DNA from 3 places in the Paenibacillus sp. FSL M7-0420 genome. Region 3 is predicted to be linked to each of the others. Evidence: riboswitches for the same ligand, from Rfam matches in the RefSeq annotation. Region 3 holds a riboswitch; each other region holds the start of a gene.

Region 1 (6,065 bases), 1.6 Mb from region 3:
GAAATGAGGAGCATTAGCTCCAAAAGTAGCTGAATCGAAAACTAACCTAATTAGTCTAACTAATCTATCTCCACTACCTACCTACCTACCTACCTACCTACCTACCTACCTACCTACCTACCTACCTACCTACCTACCTACCTACCTACCTACCTACCTACCTACCTACCTACCTACCTTCTACACACCCTAATCTGGCTTTCATATAGAACCCGGCAAATCTGCCACGCCATCTGTATAAAACAACTCAAACACAAGATCCTCGTTGTAATTGCCGAAGCCTTTGCCGAACAGGGTGAGGCCGCCGATGTGCTCGGCATCCTCCTCGACAGAGAGCCGGAAGGTCCATTGTTTGTTGCGGATGCCTACCTGATCCAGGGTGACCTCCGACAGCTTTTGCCCATCCATGAAGGTGCCTGACTGCGTAATCCGCAGCTGCTTGAGCAGGCCGTATTGATTGGTGAGTGCAGGCCACCAGGCCGGGGTGTATTTTCCCGGATTATCTCCGTAGTCACCGGGGCTGGTCCAGAAGCCGAGCGATTGTCCGTTCAGCGTGAAGGTAATATCCGACGGCCAGTTGTTGTTGACCGACGGGGCTTCGGAGGCGATCTCCATCGTGATGGCAAGCTCCTCCGGCTGCTGGCTCGACAGCAGGAAATTCGGGATTTTATACTCGACGAACCCCTTGCCGAACCAGAGAATCCCGGCGTTCACCCGCTCCTGGTCCCAGAAATAACGGGGATCGTCAAAGTGTCCGATGACCCTCTCCGTCGTAGACAGTCCACAGGTAGGCTCAATCTGGAAGTCGGAATAATGCCCCACCGGAATGTCCTTGCGGTACCCCCTGCGCGGAGTCCGGGCTTGTCCCGGAAAAACAATCTCAGCCCCGTCGGCGGCCAGTGTACAGATCTTCTGCAGACCGCTTTTGCCGGGAGCCATATGGCTGCGGATCAGCCCGGCGGCTTCGAGCTTGCGCACATGCATGGTCATAATCGCACTGCTGAGCTTGAGGGCTGCGGCCAGCTCCTTCACGTTCATGGGCTTCTCGGACAGCAGCCGCAGCATATGCAGGCGCACGGTACTGGACAGGGCCTCGTACACGGGCAGGGATTGTTCGGTTAGATCAAGTTTCATCGGATGCCTCCACGTTCAGGTTATATAGTTAATAATTATATTACTCAAATAAAATTTCTACAAGCCATGATTGGCTTCAGGACAGCTTTTCCAATTTATATCACAGACACGCTAAGCCCGGTCCGCTATGATGTGAGATGAATTAGCGATGAAACAAGGTGCTCTTGCCGGAAGCGGCAAGGGATAACAGGGAATCGGGTGCAACTCCCGAGCGGTCCCGCCACTGTATGGAAGAGCTGCACTTCATGAGGTCACTCGGGAAGCCCCGGGGAAGACGAAGTCTGCGGCGCCTGTATTCCAAGCCAGGAGACCTACCTTGTCGATGCACACCACGACTCTACGCGGATAGGAGCGGTGTACGGATAGGTTAATGAGAAGAGGCGTTCTGCCCTGATGGACCGGAGGAATCTTGGAATCTTAGAGATGACCCCCGGCTTACAGCTGCGGGATACAAGGACACGGCCCATAGTGATGGGACGATGAGAAGCACCTTGTTTCGCTTGGCTGCGTGCAGCGCGCTCTATCGAACTTGCCTGCGTACATACACTCCCACCCTTTAGGGTGGGTTTTTTGGAATATAAGGATTTTTATGCTTCACGCTATAAATCATCCTTATATTCCTCGCTGAAACGTACCGTCCTATAAAAGGACGGCAAAGATGTTTCCACTTGGGCTTTAAGATCTGTAATGGGAAAACAACAAACATGGAGGGTGACAAATGAAAAAGCACAGATGGTGGAGCTTTGCGGCACTGGTTGCCGGATTTACGGTGTACTTTATGCTGAATGAACCGGGGACGGCCCGGGCAATGCACATTATGGAAGGATTCCTGCCGGTAGGCTGGGCGGTGTTCTGGTGGACGGCGTTTATCCCGTTTTTTGTGCTCGGAATCTTCAAGCTGAAATCCATGACAAGGGAGAATCCGGAACTGAAGCTGCTGCTGGGCCTGGCCGGGGCGTTTACCTTCGTACTGTCTGCGCTCAAAATGCCTTCCGTGACCGGAAGCAGCTCCCACCCCACGGGTACCGGACTTGGTGCGGTTATGCTGGGGCCGCTGCCTATGAGCGTAATCGGCTCGATTGTCCTGCTGTTTCAAGCGCTGCTGCTGGCGCACGGAGGGATTACTACGCTCGGGGCCAATGCGTTCTCGATGGCGGTGGCGGGTCCTTTTGCCGGCTATGCAGTGTATAAGCTGATGATGAAGCGGCCGGACCGTGAGAAGCTGGCGTTGTTCTGTGCGGCTGCGGTAGCGGATCTGAGTACGTATGTAGTGACTTCCTTTCAGCTGGCGGTGGCTTTTCCGGCGGCGGATGGCGGCGTGCTGGCTTCTTTTCTCAAATTCGGGGGCATCTTTGCCGTGACGCAAATCCCGCTGGCCATCAGTGAAGGGCTGTTGACGGTACTGCTCTGGAACTGGCTGAAATCGTATAGTCCGAATGAATTGTCGCTTCTGAAACGCAAGGTGAACGGAGGAAGAGCCTAATGAGCAATAAATGGAAAAATGGGTTGATGCTGCTGGTTGTTATTCTGCTGGTTATTCTGCCGCTGCTGCTGGTCAATGGGGAATTCGGCGGGGCCGATGATGCGGCTGAAGGTGTGATTACCGAGATGAATCCTGACTATAAGCCGTGGTTCAAGCCGCTGACCGAGCTGCCGGGTGAGACGGAGAGTATGCTGTTTGCATTGCAGGCAGCGATTGGTGCCGGTGTGATCGGTTATACCTTGGGGCTGCTCAAGGGCAAGCAGGGCGGGACGAAGCAGCATAGCAGCAAGTGATTCGGCGGATTGACGTTCTCTCCTACAATAATGCTCTGCGCCAGTTATCCCCGATGTGGAAAAGCTCGTTCGCAGCCCTGATGTTCCTGCTCTCTTACACTGTACATCCGGTACTACAGGCTGCAATCACCCTATGGATGATGTCCTGGTGTGTATTGCAGGCCCGTATTCCCTTGCGTGCTTATGGCATGCTGTTCGGCACAGCGCTGCTGTTCTATGCGCTTAGCGTACCGGCGCTGCTCGTGGAATTCGGGCATCCGGCTGCGGGAGAGGCAGGGATATTCCCGCTTCCGGGACTGAATCTGCCCGTATATGTCACAGCGGCGGGACTTCAGCGGGCAGGGGAGCTGCTGGCCAGAATCTCTGCCTGTATGAGTTGTTTCTTTTTCCTGATGTTCACTACTCCGTTCAGTGAGCTTTTGCAGGTGCTGCGCAGGCTGCGGATGCCGCAGATTGTTCTGGAGCTGATGCTGATTATGTACCGCTTCTTATTCCTGCTGAGTGATGCAGCGCATGGGCTGCTGCTGGCCCGCAGGCTGCGCGGAGGCCGTAGAGGCTATAAGGCGAAGCTGCGTGAGACTGCGGCTATGGCAGGAGCGCTGTTCGGCAACACGATGCACCGGTATAACGGACTATCGCAGGGGCTGCTGGCCCGCGGATTCACCGATGAGATTATTCTGCCGCCTTATACGGCGCGTCCTGTGCCGCGGCGCTATGCTGTCCAGGCGTATTCCGGGATAGCAGTGCTGGTGCTGGCGCAGCTCTGGCTGTGGACGCGGGGGTGAAATCATGCGCAAAGTACAACAACTTCCGATCGTCCAAATCACATTAGAGGAGCAAGTGATAGATATGGAATATAGTCTGGCTTGTGACGGAGTGGTGTTCCATTACCCGGATACGAAGGAGCCTGCACTGCATGAACTGACGTTCTCCATCCCCTCAGGCAGCAAGACGGCGGTGCTCGGTCATAACGGTTCGGGCAAATCGACGCTGTTCCTGCATGCCGTCGGCATTCTGCGCCCGCAGCAGGGGACGGTTATGCAAGGAGGGAAGGCGTTATCCTACTCCAAAAAAGAGCTGGCCGCTCTGCGGCGGAAAGTGGGCCTGGTCTTCCAGGACCCCGAGCAGCAGCTGATCCTCAGCACTCCGCTGGAGGATGTGTCTTTCGGGCTGCGCGGCAGCGGCATGGCTGAACCGGCTATCGCTGCGCGCTGCCGGGAGGTCATGGAGCTGCTGAATCTGACTGATCTGGGCGATAAACCGATTCACCAGCTTAGTCTGGGCCAGAAGAAACGCACGGCACTCGCCGGTGTACTGGCTATGGAGCCGGAGCTGATTCTGCTGGATGAGCCGACCTCGTATCTGGACCCGTTATCGGAGCAGCAGATGCTGAAGGGGCTTGAAGCCATACATGATAAAGGGACAACCGTAGTTATGGCTACGCATGATATGGACCTGGCCTACCGCTGGGCGGACTGGATTATTGTGCTGGAGCATGGAAGATGCCGGGCGGCGGGGACGCCGGAGGAGATTTTTGCGGGACGGGAGGAGCTATTGTCCATCGGGCTGGGATTGCCGCTGCTGGCTGATCTATGGTTCAGCCTGCCAGCCAGCCTGACCGCAGGGCAGAGCGCTCCCCGCACCGCCGGAGAATTCCAGGTGCAGCTGCGTAAGCTGCTTGCGCTTGACCACAGCTATTCATGAACGGGGGAAGAAGAATGAAGAAACAAGGAAAGCTGCTCATTATCGGCTTCGGCCCCGGAGCGCTGGAGCATATTACCGGCCGCGCACTGGCTGCGCTGGATGAGAGTGAGGCGGTCATCGGCTATACCACTTATGTAGATCTGATCAGGCCGCTGCTGCGGCACCAGGAGATCGTCGGCACGGGGATGACCGAGGAGGTCAGCCGGGCCCAGGAGGCCGTCCGCAGAGCTGAAGAAGGACAGAGCATTGCGGTAATCTCCAGCGGCGATGCCGGTGTCTACGGAATGGCCGGGCTGGTCTACGAGGTGCTGATCGAACGCGGCTGGAGCCGCTCAGAGGGGGTACAAGTGGAGGTGATCCCGGGAATATCGGCGATCCAGTCCTGTTCCTCACTGCTGGGGGCCCCGATTATGCACGATTCCTGCACGATCAGCCTGAGCGATCATCTAACACCTTGGGAGAGCATCGCTGCGCGTGTGGATGCGGCGGGGGCGGCAGATTTCGTCATTGCGTTCTACAATCCGCGCAGCGGCAGACGGACGCGGCAGATCGAAGAAGCGCGGGGCATTCTGTTGCGTTACCGTGACCCGGCTACACCGGTAGGCATTGTCAAAAGCGCCTATCGTGACCGTCAGCAGACGATCGTAACAACGCTGCAGGATATGCTGGAGCATGAGATCGGCATGCTCTCCACCGTGGTAGTAGGCAACTCTGCTACCGTTGTCTATGAGGACCTTATGATTACGCCGCGCGGATATGAGCGCAAGTACAATCTCGGATCACAGGCGCAGACGCTGAAGCCGCACGAGCGGCTGCGCACGGCAGCAGAGCCTTGGTCGCTGGCTGCGGCGGAGTCCGGGCAGGCAGAGGGCGCAGCTGGAGCAAGAGCGGCACAAGCTGTGGCTGCGGGGAGAGAAGCTGCTATCGCAGGAAGAGAAGCGGAATCAGGGCGGGCGGAAGAAGCGGCTGTGCAGAGTCTGGCTGCTGCTCCGCAGGTGGAGCGGCTACGTAGCTTGTCCGATCGCCTGACGGCATCGACCGAGACTTCCTTCGAGTTGGAGATTGCTCCGGCAGCCGGCAGCCGCAGCTTCAGCGGTGAGCAGATGAAGCTGCTGGCTGAGCTTGCAGGCAGCGATGGGCAATTGGTCTATACGAAGGACGGGTATTTCCTGCTGCGCGGCAGCCGGAGTGAAGAGGCAGAGGCAGGAGCAGGAGCAAGGCTGCTGGAGGCCGGACTGAATGTAAGTACGCCTGGAGATTACGTGAAGGTGAAGACCTGCGGATTCTGTGAGCTGCGCAGAAGCGGAGCGTTAAGTACGGCTGTCCGCCTGCATGAGCTGTTGCACGGGCTTGCCGTGCCGAGAGAGCTGCACATCAGCGTAGCGGGCTGCGGAATGGCTTGCAGCTCGGCCGTGCTGGATGACATCGGGCTGGTATGCTCGCGCGGCAGC
Region 2 (6,065 bases), 580 kb from region 3:
CAGCGGAAGACGCCGCAGACGGCTCGTTCCCGGTTAACCGCAGCAGCAGCGCTGCAAATTCAGCACGGGTAATATTCTTTTTCGGTGCAAACAGCAGACGGCTCTCACTCACACCGTTCATCAGCTTGCGGTCATACGCCGTGTATACCGACTCCAGCGCCCAAGGCGAGATCGACTTCACATCGGCAAAAGCCGGACGGTCCGCCGCAGCAGAAGCCACCGTTACCGGGACCGTATGACGGACGATGGCTGGGGTTTTATCCTTCAGATATCCCGTAACCGTCAGGGTATATTTATTCGCTGGCAGTCCTCCGGCGATAGCAGCCACGCCCGCAGCATCTGTAACTGCTGTTTTACCGCCAATGGTTACCTGTACGCCTGCTGCCGGTGAGGTTACCGGATCGGAGGTGAAGGTCGCCTCATTCCAGACCCATTGTTTCTGGGTTACCTGCACCTTCAGATCTTGTCCAGGCTGCGGCTGTGCGGGAGTCACGGTTACGGCATCAACCACCTGCGTGTTGTCCCCGCCATAGTAGACCACAATGCGGTCATTCTCCTCCAGTGCGAAGTCGCCCATGCCTACACTTGGATAGATCCATACTCCGCCGCGTGCGACTACATACATCCAGCCATCATATCCGCCAAAAGTACCCGCAGTCACGCCGCCGATCCCCGTCACATAATTGCCTGCTTCATTGACCAGGGCCAGGCGCTTGGCTGCTGCTGTCTTGTCCAGTGCCGTAAGCACATTTCCAGCGTATACGCTGCCTTCAGCCAAGGTTCCATTTGGACCCTCAACAGTAACGGAGACACTTACCTGAGGATTCTTCACTGGTGTGCCGCTAAAGTCAAAGAGCTTACCGCCTGTTCCAAACAGCTTGTACGCTACCAAAGCCTCCAGCGCCTGCTCTGTAGAGAGCGGATTGGAGCTGCCGCCTGCAGTGTGGGCGAAGCCGCCGCCCTCTGCGCTGAAGCTCAGCAGCTTGCTGACCAGATTGATGTTACCCTTCGTGTAATCTGCTCCTGCAGGATCAATGCCGAAGGCAGACAGACCGATGATGGCCTGAGCTACACTCTCGCTGCTGTCGCCATATCCGCCGTTCTTATCCTGTGCCTTAGCCAGCCAGGCTGCCGCCCGCTGACCAGCAGCATTCACTGCCGCTTCCTGCTTGTGTCCAGCCAGTGCGTTCAGCACCATCGCTGTCATATCCGGATCACTCGCACCCGTGGTCAGGGTGAAGCCGCCGTCCGGGTTCTGCTTCGCCAGAATCTCTGCCAGCAGCTTCGACGGCGTCCATTTTGCATTGGCCGGGATCGTATAGCTGCCGGAATCCAGAGCCAGCAGTGCATAGACCGGATTATTCAGCGTCTGGCCCGTAATTTTATCGTTATGGTACAGCTTCTCGATCAGGTTATAGCCTGCCACATTCGCCGGGTCGCCGCCCAGTGCCTTAACAGCCAGCGTGATCCGGGCATAGTCCGTAGCTCTGGCAAAAACACCCTTAGCCTCAGCCACCTTGCCCTCAAGCGCCTTCAGATAGCCGGCTGGAACCTTGTAGCCCGCTTGCGCAAGGCCAATCGCCTGCCAATCCGACTGGACTCCGTTCTTCAGCATGAACTCCGCAGTAGCATAGACCGCAGCGGTTACGCTGGCTGCTTCACTTGCGGGCAGAGCGGATACCGCGGGTGCGGAAGTCACGCCTGCCTGTGCAGCAGCAACTTGTCCTGCCGGGGCTACGGCTGCTCCCAGCAGTGCGAACAGCATAATGACAGCTAGTCCCAGCCGTGTGAATCTGGATGATAGAGAGTGGTTCTTCATAACTAACCTCTTTCCTGAAATAGAATGGATGAATCCTGCTTCCTTACGCAAATAGAGCGGCAACCTAAAGACCGCCCTGTGCAGGGCGGCCGGGGAAGAATACAATACAGGGCAGCTGAAGGAGCCGATTGCTCTCCCGCATTACATACAATACAGCATATACAGCCCTCGCCAATATCAGCATCTGCTTCCACATTCTTACCCCCGAAGAATAGAAACAACAACGAAAAAGGCAGGTCTCCTGGCTCATACTTCACCGCTTCCCCCGCCTTCCCATCCCATTAACAGACAGTGGCTCCTCAGGAGTTGCTCCGTACTTACAGTGGCGGGACCGCGCCGGACTTGCACCGGACTTCCCTTTTAAGCAGATTCCTCTATTAGACATAGCCCTGCCAGCATCTGCTGGCAACAGCGTACGGCCTCTTAGACATCCGCACCTTTTCCCAAAGCTTATTAAATTTTTAATATTCTGAAACAATCATAGCTACTATTCCCCTGTATGTCTATAGACCAGCTATTTCTATTACAGCCACAGCCACCCCAAGGCCAGCCCGCACCAAAAAATCCTGAACAGCACATGCCCGCTACCCCGGCACATCGTACTATTCAGGACTATGGAGTCGTTCTTCTGCTGGTTAATTAAGACGTTGGCGGTACTAGCGGAGACAGCGGCAGCAGGCGATTGTATTATGTACATTAGAATTGGTGTAAAAGCGGCCGATAACGCATTCTGCTGCATTTCATACAATCGATTGTGGCAAAGAACCCTCCGCCGGGCCGAATTTCCAAAATCTAATGTACCGAATACAACAGAACGCCATATAAGCTCCAATATGCCTGATTCTAGTGTACAAAGTGCGATAGATTAGCTACTTACGGACGTCAGCATACTATCTGCTACATTTCACATATTCCAGCCTGCCGGAGCACTAATAAATGCACTACGCTAAGGTAAAGTAGGATGAGCCGCTAGCCGATCATCAGGTTTAAACTAATCAGTCTTTAATTTAACTCCTTCGCTTGCTGAGGGTCTGCCGTTCCCCGACGAAGGTGCACACTGTATGCTTAAATGCAATCTGTACAACTAAATCGTCTGATTTACCGCCAAATGTACTTTTAGCTGTATTTCGTGCACCTAAAATGCTTCTGTATCCGGCTTTTCGCCCATTCGGGCAAATTTAGTTGTATGGAATACAGTTAGGATAGGTCTGCCCTTCTTTTCACTGTTTTTAGTTGTACAGAGTACACCTATCTCTGAAGGTAATGTTACCCGATCGCACTAGTTAAAAAATGTAAACAGCCAGCTTGTTGCCGCTGCTTTATTCTGCATCCGTGTCTGCTTCCGGGCTTGCGGAAGCAGATGGTTCCGCACTAGGCGCGACTGTGGCTGTGGCCTCCGGGGCGCTGCCCGGATCTGCCGCCAGCTTCAGCGAGTAGCCTCCGGCGGTGATCATATCACCTGCCGCCAGCTTCGCGCCTGCTGAAAGCTCCACCGTCACCTCGTATACGCGTGACGGAGGAGTCCCCGCCGCCGCTGGAGGGGCGGTGGCTTCACTGTCCGCATCGCCGTCTACTCCGGCGCCTGCTTCACTCTTCGCACCGCCGTCCACTCCGGCTCCTGCCTCACTCTTCGCACCGCCGTCTACTCCGGCGCCTGCTTCAACCTGGCAACTGCTAACCGTTGCCTTAACCTCGTAGTCCGTAACGCCGCTGGCGGACTCCACCTTGATCCGCTCCGGCTTGAAGGCGGAGCATTCCGCCGCATCAGTGAAGCTGAACACCAGCTTACTGCTGTTGCTCTTGCCTGCTCCTCCGCTTCCCGCATCTCCGCCACTGTTCCCGCCGGTCCCTGCATCACCGCCATTATTCCCACCAGTTCCTGCATCTCCGCCACTATCCCCGCCGGTTCCTGCATCACCGCCGATAAGCCGGACAGAGACCGGGGCCGCTACAGCGGCCCCTCCGGTCACTGCCGGAAGCGGGCTGGGGCTGGCCACCGGCGCGGCTGTATCCTTGCCGCGTCCCCCAAGCTGACTCAGCAGGATAACCGCCGCAATCAGAATGATCCCGAGGATGCTCCCTGAGATCAGGATTTGAAATCGGCTGCGGCTGACCCACCGCGCCAGCGGCGAAGCCAGCTGGGCGCGGGCTTCATTGTAGACAGTCTGCATGGCAGGCGTTGCTGTGTCGAGATGGGTTTTGCGGAATTCACGGTTCTTGAATGCCTCGCGGTCGCTCTTCAGGAAGTATCTCAGCACGGCCCGCTTGTAATTCGGCCACAGCTTCTTGCCAGAGCTTGCGAACAGCCAGCTATGCTGCGACCAATCCAGGAACCGGTACACCGTCTCCTTGTCATTGCCCGCCTTGCGGACCACCAGATCCAGCAGCGCATCATAATCCAGCGGCCCGCCTTCACGTTCACTGCTGTGATAGAAGGCCAGCGGCAGCCGGTCGAACGGCTCAAGACTCCGCGCTTCCTTCAGCCACCGCGCGCCGAGCAGCTGTACATCGTCCAGCTCACGCGGCGTCAGTCCGGCAAAAATCTCCTCGTCCGGCGACTCCTCCCCGAACCAGCGGTAGGCTGCACGCAGCGCATTCGCTTTGCGCTTCGCAATCGCATCGAGCGGCGGCTGCCAGTCTGCCGTATCCCGGTAACGCAGGAACGAGATCTCCAGCAGCTGCTCCATCGTCAGCTCGTCCAGCGAGAGCCGGTTCAGCAGGAAGCGGTCGGCAACCGTGCCGAGCTCCTCCATAACGGACAAGGCCTCCGGGTATACGCCGCCTCTGCGGCGCTGCTTCTCCGCCTGCTGGACCGCTTCATGAACAGCCGTTACCGCCGCTACCGGATCAGATTCCCGCTGCAGCTTCTCCAGCAGATATTCCTTGAAGGTATCCCGTACCGCTGCCTGCTGAAGCACCTCCGGAAGACTCCGGCCAAAGTGGCCCACGAGGCGGAGGATATCCGCCGTTCCGGCAGCGGCCGCCAGCCGGGATTCCAGATAAGGCTCGAACAGCGCTCTGCGGAAGAGAGATTGGGACAGCACTTTTTTGAAGAACGCCTCACTAAGCTCCGCATCGCTCTCAATAATCCCGTAAGCCGCCGCCAGCACATCCTCCCGGCCCCCGGACTGGCAGTTCAGCATCCCGTTGATGAAGTAATCGACGATCTTCACCCGGTAATTATGGCCCGGCAGCGCGTAATACGCCTTGAACTGTTCCAGGATCTCCGTTGACGGAATCCCCTTCTTGCGGATCAGATCATATTCGCGGTCGAACCGCTCCAGGAACATATCATTCAGCCGTACCCGCGAGTCCAGCTTCCCCTCCGGCTTCAGATAAGACAGCAGGCCGCCAAGTATAGCGTTCTTGTTATCTGTATATAAGGCTTCGTTGCCTTGCTCAATTTCATAAAAGACCGCCAGCTCATTGTAGAGCGCCAGCGACAGCTTGCGGTCCGCACTCTCCCCGAGCAGCAGGCTGTCGGCAAATTTAGCGAAATCACGGAGGCTTGCGCCCTTCTCCACCAGCGTCTTCCAGGCCAAATCGGCATAGATCTGCCGCGACTCGCCGAAGTCGGTATTCAGGAACCTTGCGCCTGCCAGATCGAAGATATAATCCTTCTCGATATTCCGGTCACCCGGACGCAGAGAGCCCTTCTCCACGAAGGTCAGGTGAATATATTTGCGGCTCTGCGGCTCCTTGGCATACGTGATCACTCCCAGCCTGCGGCGGAAGTCATACGGCAGCGCAGCGAAGATGACCTCCGTCAGCCGGGCCGCACGCTGCGACAACTCACTGATCGGCACATCCAGCGCTACATAGATTTTCTTCTTCCCGGCTACGGACAGCATCACCGCCTGCAGCAGGGCTTTGAACAGATCTTCTGTGAAGCCTAGACCGGACAGCACGCTGCGCGGGTCTGACGGCTCGTCCAGCGGACGGGTTGCCACGGGAATCGAATCCAGTTCAGGCAGTGTCCCGCCAGGCTCCCCTTCATAGCTCCGGGCAAACCCCGCATGCAGCCAGTCCCCGTACCCCTCGACAATCTCTTCGGAGCGGATAGGCGGCACCACGAAATTATGGGCAAAAAAAGCGCTCCGCTGCCCCGTGAAATCCGCCGCCAGATACCGGCTCTCTCCAATCACTGTCTCGTTGCTCTCCGTATGGAACAGATGCAGCGCAGCAGGATACAGCTCCTCATCCTTCTCGCCGCGTGCCGTAAGCTCAGCCGGGGCATCGTAGAGGC
Region 3 (6,065 bases):
TCTTACAAATGCTGGTGAAGGGAATTGAACCCCCGGCCTACGCATTACGAGTGCGTTGCTCTACCCCTGAGCTACACCAGCGAACAGGCTTTGCTGTCCTGCCAAGCAAAAAATATTATAACTCTTCCAGCGGAAAACGCAACCCCTTTTTCCGCTGGTTGCTGTATCCTCAGCCGTGCATTAGCCGTGCATCAGTCCCAGCCCGCGGAAATAATCCAGCGCGAGCTTAGCGCTTGCTAGGGAGGATACCTCATAAGCCTCTTGTTCTACAATATAATAGAGAATTCCGCTCTGCTCCGCGATCTCGAAGACGCTCCGGAAATCGACCTCTCCCTTTCCGAGATCGGTCTCCTCATTGTCTGCTCCGAAGTCCTTAATGTGAACCAGCGGAACACGGCCGGCGTACCGTGACACATAATCAACGGGCCGGGCTCCACCCCTGTATACCCATCCCAGATCAAACTCAGCCAGCATATGCTCGGCAGGAATCTGCTCCAGCCAGATATCGATGACCGCCTTGCCGTCAACCTCTTTGAATTCATAATCATGGTTGTGGTAGCCGTACTGCATCCCCGCCGCCCGGACCATCGCGGAAGCCTTCTCCAGGAATGGAATGATTCTCGTTACATCCTCTATGGAAGGATTCGGCGGAAGCGGTGCCGACGGGGTGATTATATATTGCAGTCCGAGCTCTACCGCGTATTCAATCTCTTTGGCTAAGGCCTGTTCCATCTTATCCAGACTGCTGAAGTCCAGGCCTACATGCGCCGAGGGGGCCGCCAGGCCAAGTTCATCCAGCTTACGGCGCAGTTCCCCTGCAGATACACCGAAATAACCGGCGAATTCCACTGCCTGGTACCCCATCTCTGCCACCTTGGCCAGTGTGCCGAGGAAATCGCGCTCCGTCTGGTCGCGCAGTGTATACATTTGAATTCCGATCTGCTGTGCTGCTGTTGTCATGAAGAATCCGCTCCTTATCGTCATTTCTGATTGGATACTATATTCCCGCTACTTCCCCTGTAGCTTGCGCTCCACGGATTCCAGCTTGCTGCGGCTGGTCGAGGTCTTGTCGCGCCGGTCATCGATCTTGAGCGAGGTTGAGACTCTCTGCGCCCCGGCGGTGAACGGCGACTCATGCAGCGCTTCTACCGCAGCCAGAATCCGCGCTACCGGACCCTCAATAATCGTACCCATGGAAGTAAGCTCATAGGTAATGCCCTCCACCGTCTCCAACACGCGCTGCATCTCGGCCACATAGCTGCTGAGACTGGTGCTGCCTGTCCCAACCGGAATAACGGTCACTTCGCCAATTGCCATTGTGAACTGCCTCCTAATGATCTGATGTGCCTGCCTCTAACTTTTCCTCTTTATTGTAACGCTTCGCCAGGCTTGCTACAAATCACCTGCACCCTCTCTATTCTATTAATATCCGTCAAAATGATTACCAGGATTAGACGCACTCTATTTATGGATTCTTTGTGGCGTATTTTCGGAGATTTTATGAAACATTCACGGCAGATTCAGAGGAAAGTTGTGGATTACCTGTGGACTAACTGTGGATCAGCTGTGAGTAAAAGCGCCGAACCCGCTCCCCGTGCGGGATTGCAAAAAAACATTTACAAACACAATATATTGCGGTAGCTTTAATAGATAACAACAAAATATAGTAGAAACGGGTGTTTCACCTCTTGTAATAGAGGTGCGACTTAATAGGGAAGCGCGGTGCAAAACCGCTGCGGTCCCGCCACTGTAACCGGATGCTCCCAGGGTGCGATGCCCAGGGCCGCATTCTCCGGCTAATTGCCACTAAGGGGCGGAATAAGCCCCCCGGGAAGGCGCCGGAGGAGTTGCCGGAAGCCAGGAGACCTGCCTGTTTCGGTGGCACCGCTTAGACTCCTGCGAGGAACAGGGGAGGTGTCCGTATGCGGCCTGCAATAGCAGAGTTAGCCTTCCGTCATTCGGGTCAGAGGCTGCCGATACCTGAGGACGATCGGGGATTATTTTCAGGTATCGGCTCTGCGGAATATACAAGAACGGGCGTAAGCTATCGCCCTTGTGTCTGCTCGTATGTTCCACCCAGACCACAGGCAAATTTCCGTTTCCCGGATCTTTGCATCATGCATTCGGGCATTTCCGGCCTTCCCGGCCGGGGGTGCTTTTTTAACGCTTACAATACCCGAGAGGAGAGAGTTATATAATGACGCTGCTGGAGAAACGTTATAACGAAGGACAAGCTGCACAGGAGGATCTTTTGGAAGAGGTCATTCATCTGGGACGGGATATTATCGACAGCCGGGATCTGGATCTGCTGCGCGAGAATGCGAACCTGAACGGGGAGAGCTTCTCCGGCAAAATGAGCAAGTTCGGCAGTGAATACTCCAAATGGTATGCCCGCAACTTCACCATGCCGCCGCAGCTGGTACAGGCTACCCTGGATAATGTCGTCTATGTACATGACCTGGATCAATACGCCATCGGAACTACCAACTGCATCTTCATCCCGTTCGAACGGCTTCTCCGTGAAGGCTTCAACACCGGCAACGGCAGCGTACGGCCTCCCAACTCGATTATGACGGCGATGTCGCTGGTGGCGATTATTTTCCAGTCGCAGCAGAATGCGCAGTACGGCGGTGTGTCCGCCAACAAGCTGGATTATGATCTGGCCCCTTATGTGACCAAATCCTTCTCCAAGCTCTTCCGCAAAGGTCTGGAGTATTTCGAGGAGAACGCAGAGGGTTCGGAGCTTGGGGAGATTACGATGAGCCGCAGCGATCTGGCTGAGCAGTATCCGCGGGCCTTCCGTTTTGCCCTGAAGGAGACGCAGAGCGAGACCCTGCAGGCCGCAGAGAGTATGGTACATAACCTGAATACGATGTCCAGCCGCTCCGGCGGCCAGATTCCTTTTACCAGCATCAACTACGGCACCTGCACCTCCCCGGAGGGCCAGCTGGTGATCAGCTCGCTGCTGACGGCCACGATGAATGGACTGGGCAGCGGGGAGACGCCGGTGTTCCCGATTCAGATCTTCAAATGCAAGCAAGGCATTAACCAGCAACCGGGTGATCCTAACTACGAGCTGTTCCTGAAGGCAGCGGAGTGCTCGGCGCGCAGATTGTATCCGAACTTCGCCAATCTGGACGCTCCGCTGAACATGCAGTATTACGATCCGGCTGACCCGGATACCGAGTTCGCTACGATGGGCTGCCGGACCCGTGTGCTCGGCGACCGCTTCGGACGCAACCATTGCTCCGGCAAAGGCAACCTGTCCTTCAACACGCTCAACCTGGTGCGTCTTGGACTGGCCCACGGCACGATAACCGGCCGCCGCCTCGCTGCTGATGAAGAAGGGTTCTTCGACGACCTCAATCACTATATGGATATTGCGCTGGACGGCCTGCTGCACCGCTTCCGTATCCAGGCTTCCCAGAAGGCCAAAGCCTCCGATTTCATGATGCGTGAAGGCGTCTGGGAAGGCGGCGAGCAGCTTGCCCCTGATGACAGTGTAGGCGAACTGCTGAAGCACGGCAGCCTGTCACTGGGCTTCATCGGGATGGCGGAATGCATGAAGGCCATGTACGGCAAGCACCACGGCGAAGATATGGAGATTCACGCCAAGGCTGTAGCCATCGTCCGCCACATGCGTGAATATTGCGACCGCAAGAGCGAGGAGCTTAACCTCAACATCACCTTGTTCGCCACGCCGGCCGAGGGTCTTTCCGGCAAATTTACCAAGATCGACCGCAAGGTGCTAGGCTCTATCCCTGGGGTAACCGACCGTGAATATTATACGAACTCGTTCCACATTCCGGTCTACCATGAACTGAGCGCAGCCAAGAAGATCAGCCTGGAAGCCACGTTCCATGAATATTGCAACGCCGGAGCGATCTCCTATGTCGAACTGAACGGCAATGCCCGGAGCAACCCTGCAGCCTTCGTCAAAATCATCAAATACGCGCTGGAGCAGGACATCAGCTACTTCAGCATTAACCATCCGATTGACCGCTGCTCCGGCTGCGGCTATGAAGGGGTCATCGGTACGAATTGCCCGACCTGCAATGCCCATGAGGATACCACCCATATCCGCCGTCTGCGCCGGGTTACCGGGTATCTGACCGGTGACTATCAGACCCGCTTCAATGCGGCCAAGCAAGCCGAAGTCCGGGACCGTGTTAAGCATCTATGAACATCTGCGGATATTACCCGGAGTCGATCAATGAAGGGGAAGGCCTGCGGGCCGTCCTCTTCATCAGCGGCTGCCGCCACCGCTGCCCGGGCTGCTTCAACCCGAAGACCTGGAACTTTAACTTCGGGGAAGTCTTCACCCCGGAGCGGCGGCGGGAGATCATAGAAGAGATTGCAGGCAATCCGCTGCTGGACGGCTTGACGCTGGCGGGCGGGGACCCTTTTTTCTCGGCTGAGGAGGCTGCAGACTTCATTCACGAGCTGCGCGCCGAGCTGCCGGACTTCCCAATCTGGATCTATACCGGTTATACGTACGAGGAGCTTACGGCTTCCCCCGGTTCAGCGGAATGGAACCTGCTGGCCTTGTGCCAGGTCGTGATCGACGGACGGTTCGTCGAAGCGCTCAAAGACCTTACCCTCTCTTACCGGGGAAGCAGCAACCAGCGGATCATTGATATTCCTGCGAGTCTGGCGGGAGATAGGGTTGTTCTGTGGGAGCCGGAGCTGAGCTTTCAAGGGGTACAAAAATAACAAAGGCACTAAACTCCCGCTACCGGGTGGTTTAGTGCCTTTTATTGGTTCGGACCGGGTACGGCTTATTGCCCTGCCTTACGTGCCACCTTATGCTCCGTCTCCTCTGCCAGCTCCTCCAGTACGCTGTCCAGACGCAGCTTCAGCTCTTCGGCCAGCTCAACTACGCCCTGGTCGTTACGCACCGCCTGCGAGTCTACGGCGTAGACGCCGCCAAGAATGTAGCGGGCACCCAGCACGGACAGTACCGGCTTCAGCGCATAGTCAATCGCCAGCAGATGCGCGAGGCTTCCGCCCATGAAGAGCGGCAGCACGATTTTGCCGGCCAGCCCTTTTTGCGGCACCAGATCCAGGAAGGTCTTCAGCACTCCGGTATAGGAGGCCTTATACACCGGGCTAACTACGATGACCGCATCGGCTTCCGCCACGAGCCCGTTCGCCTTGACGATGGCTTCGCTCTCGAATTTGGTATGGATCAGATCCTCCGCGGGCAGCTCCGCCACATTGATCCGCTCCACTTCAAATCCGCGCTCCCGCAGGTCATTCTCTGCATACTCAATCACGGCATTGATCCGTGAGACCAGCGAGGGTGTTCCGTTAATTACGACTATTTTGGCCATTTCCGCACCTCTTCCGTCCGCATGATAGGATAAACCGGGCTGCTTCGCCGGGCATCAATACTTTAAATTAGTAATAATCCTAGCAGAGTACAAGGAATATTGTCAAACCCCTCTTATGCTTGCAAACCGCTGCCGCTCTGGTTATAATAAGCGGCAAACCTATATCCCGACCAGGCCAACGACCGGCATCCAACCGCGAGGCGTCTGCGACCGGAGCAGCTTCCTGTTCCCTAAGTTTACCGGGTTTCGCCCGTTACCGCGAAGACCAAAGAGGGCCTGATTCCGCGCGCTGCATAGCAGCTGTACGCGAATGAGGTCAACCTGGGTGGCACCGCGAGCTGACGCTCCTCGTCCCATGGATGAGGGCGTTTTTTGCGTTTTTTTACCCACACTTAAGGAGCGGATGCAGATGCTGGATATGAACTGGATCAGGGAGAATGAGGACATTGTACGGAAGACAGCCGAGTGGAAAAGATTGAAGTTCCCCCTGGAGGAACTTCTGGAGTGGGATGACCGGCGGCGGCTGGCCCGCCGGGAGACGGAGCAGCGGCGCGCGGAGCGCAACGCGCTGACGAAGGAGGTCGAGCGCCTGCTGCGCGGGGGCGACGTTTCGGGTGGCGAGCTGGCCAAGGAGCAGGTGCGGGTGATCAACGGCCAGCTGACTCTGCTGGAGGCGGAGCTTGCGGAAGCGGAGCAGCGCTGCGGCGAGCTGCTGCTGGAAGCGCCGAATCC

What was found. Region 3 has a riboswitch for cobalamin ahead of MKX51_RS00770 (anaerobic ribonucleoside triphosphate reductase). Riboswitches for the same ligand answer to the same signal wherever they lie in the genome.
Region 1: linked by a shared signal. The riboswitch ahead of MKX51_RS07545 (energy-coupling factor ABC transporter permease) and the one ahead of MKX51_RS00770 (anaerobic ribonucleoside triphosphate reductase) in region 3 are both predicted to bind cobalamin.
Region 2: linked by a shared signal. The riboswitch ahead of MKX51_RS03270 (S-layer homology domain-containing protein) and the one ahead of MKX51_RS00770 (anaerobic ribonucleoside triphosphate reductase) in region 3 are both predicted to bind cobalamin.

The regions. Positions count from the first base shown of each region.
Region 1 covers NZ_JBBOCJ010000001.1:1,771,891-1,777,955, forward strand. The annotation lists gene MKX51_RS07540 (ArsR/SmtB family transcription factor) at 202-1,134, opposite strand; cobalamin riboswitch at 1,274-1,467, shown strand; gene MKX51_RS07545 (energy-coupling factor ABC transporter permease) at 1,853-2,617, shown strand; gene MKX51_RS07550 (energy-coupling factor ABC transporter substrate-binding protein) at 2,617-2,910, shown strand; gene cbiQ (cobalt ECF transporter T component CbiQ) at 2,907-3,695, shown strand; gene MKX51_RS07560 (energy-coupling factor ABC transporter ATP-binding protein) at 3,760-4,614, shown strand; partial or broken gene cobJ (precorrin-3B C(17)-methyltransferase) at 4,629-6,065, shown strand, end outside.
Region 2 covers NZ_JBBOCJ010000001.1:759,027-765,091, reverse strand. The annotation lists gene MKX51_RS03270 (S-layer homology domain-containing protein) at 1-1,819, opposite strand, end outside; cobalamin riboswitch at 2,034-2,226, opposite strand; gene MKX51_RS03265 (GAP1-N2 domain-containing protein) at 3,139-6,065, opposite strand, start outside.
Region 3 covers NZ_JBBOCJ010000001.1:174,952-181,016, reverse strand. The annotation lists tRNA gene MKX51_RS00785 (tRNA-Thr) at 10-81, opposite strand; gene MKX51_RS00780 (sugar phosphate isomerase/epimerase family protein) at 181-960, opposite strand; gene MKX51_RS00775 (MTH1187 family thiamine-binding protein) at 1,009-1,317, opposite strand; cobalamin riboswitch at 1,658-1,888, shown strand; gene MKX51_RS00770 (anaerobic ribonucleoside triphosphate reductase) at 2,198-4,183, shown strand; gene nrdG (anaerobic ribonucleoside-triphosphate reductase activating protein) at 4,180-4,713, shown strand; gene ssuE (NADPH-dependent FMN reductase) at 4,779-5,333, opposite strand; gene serS (serine--tRNA ligase) at 5,743-6,065, shown strand, end outside.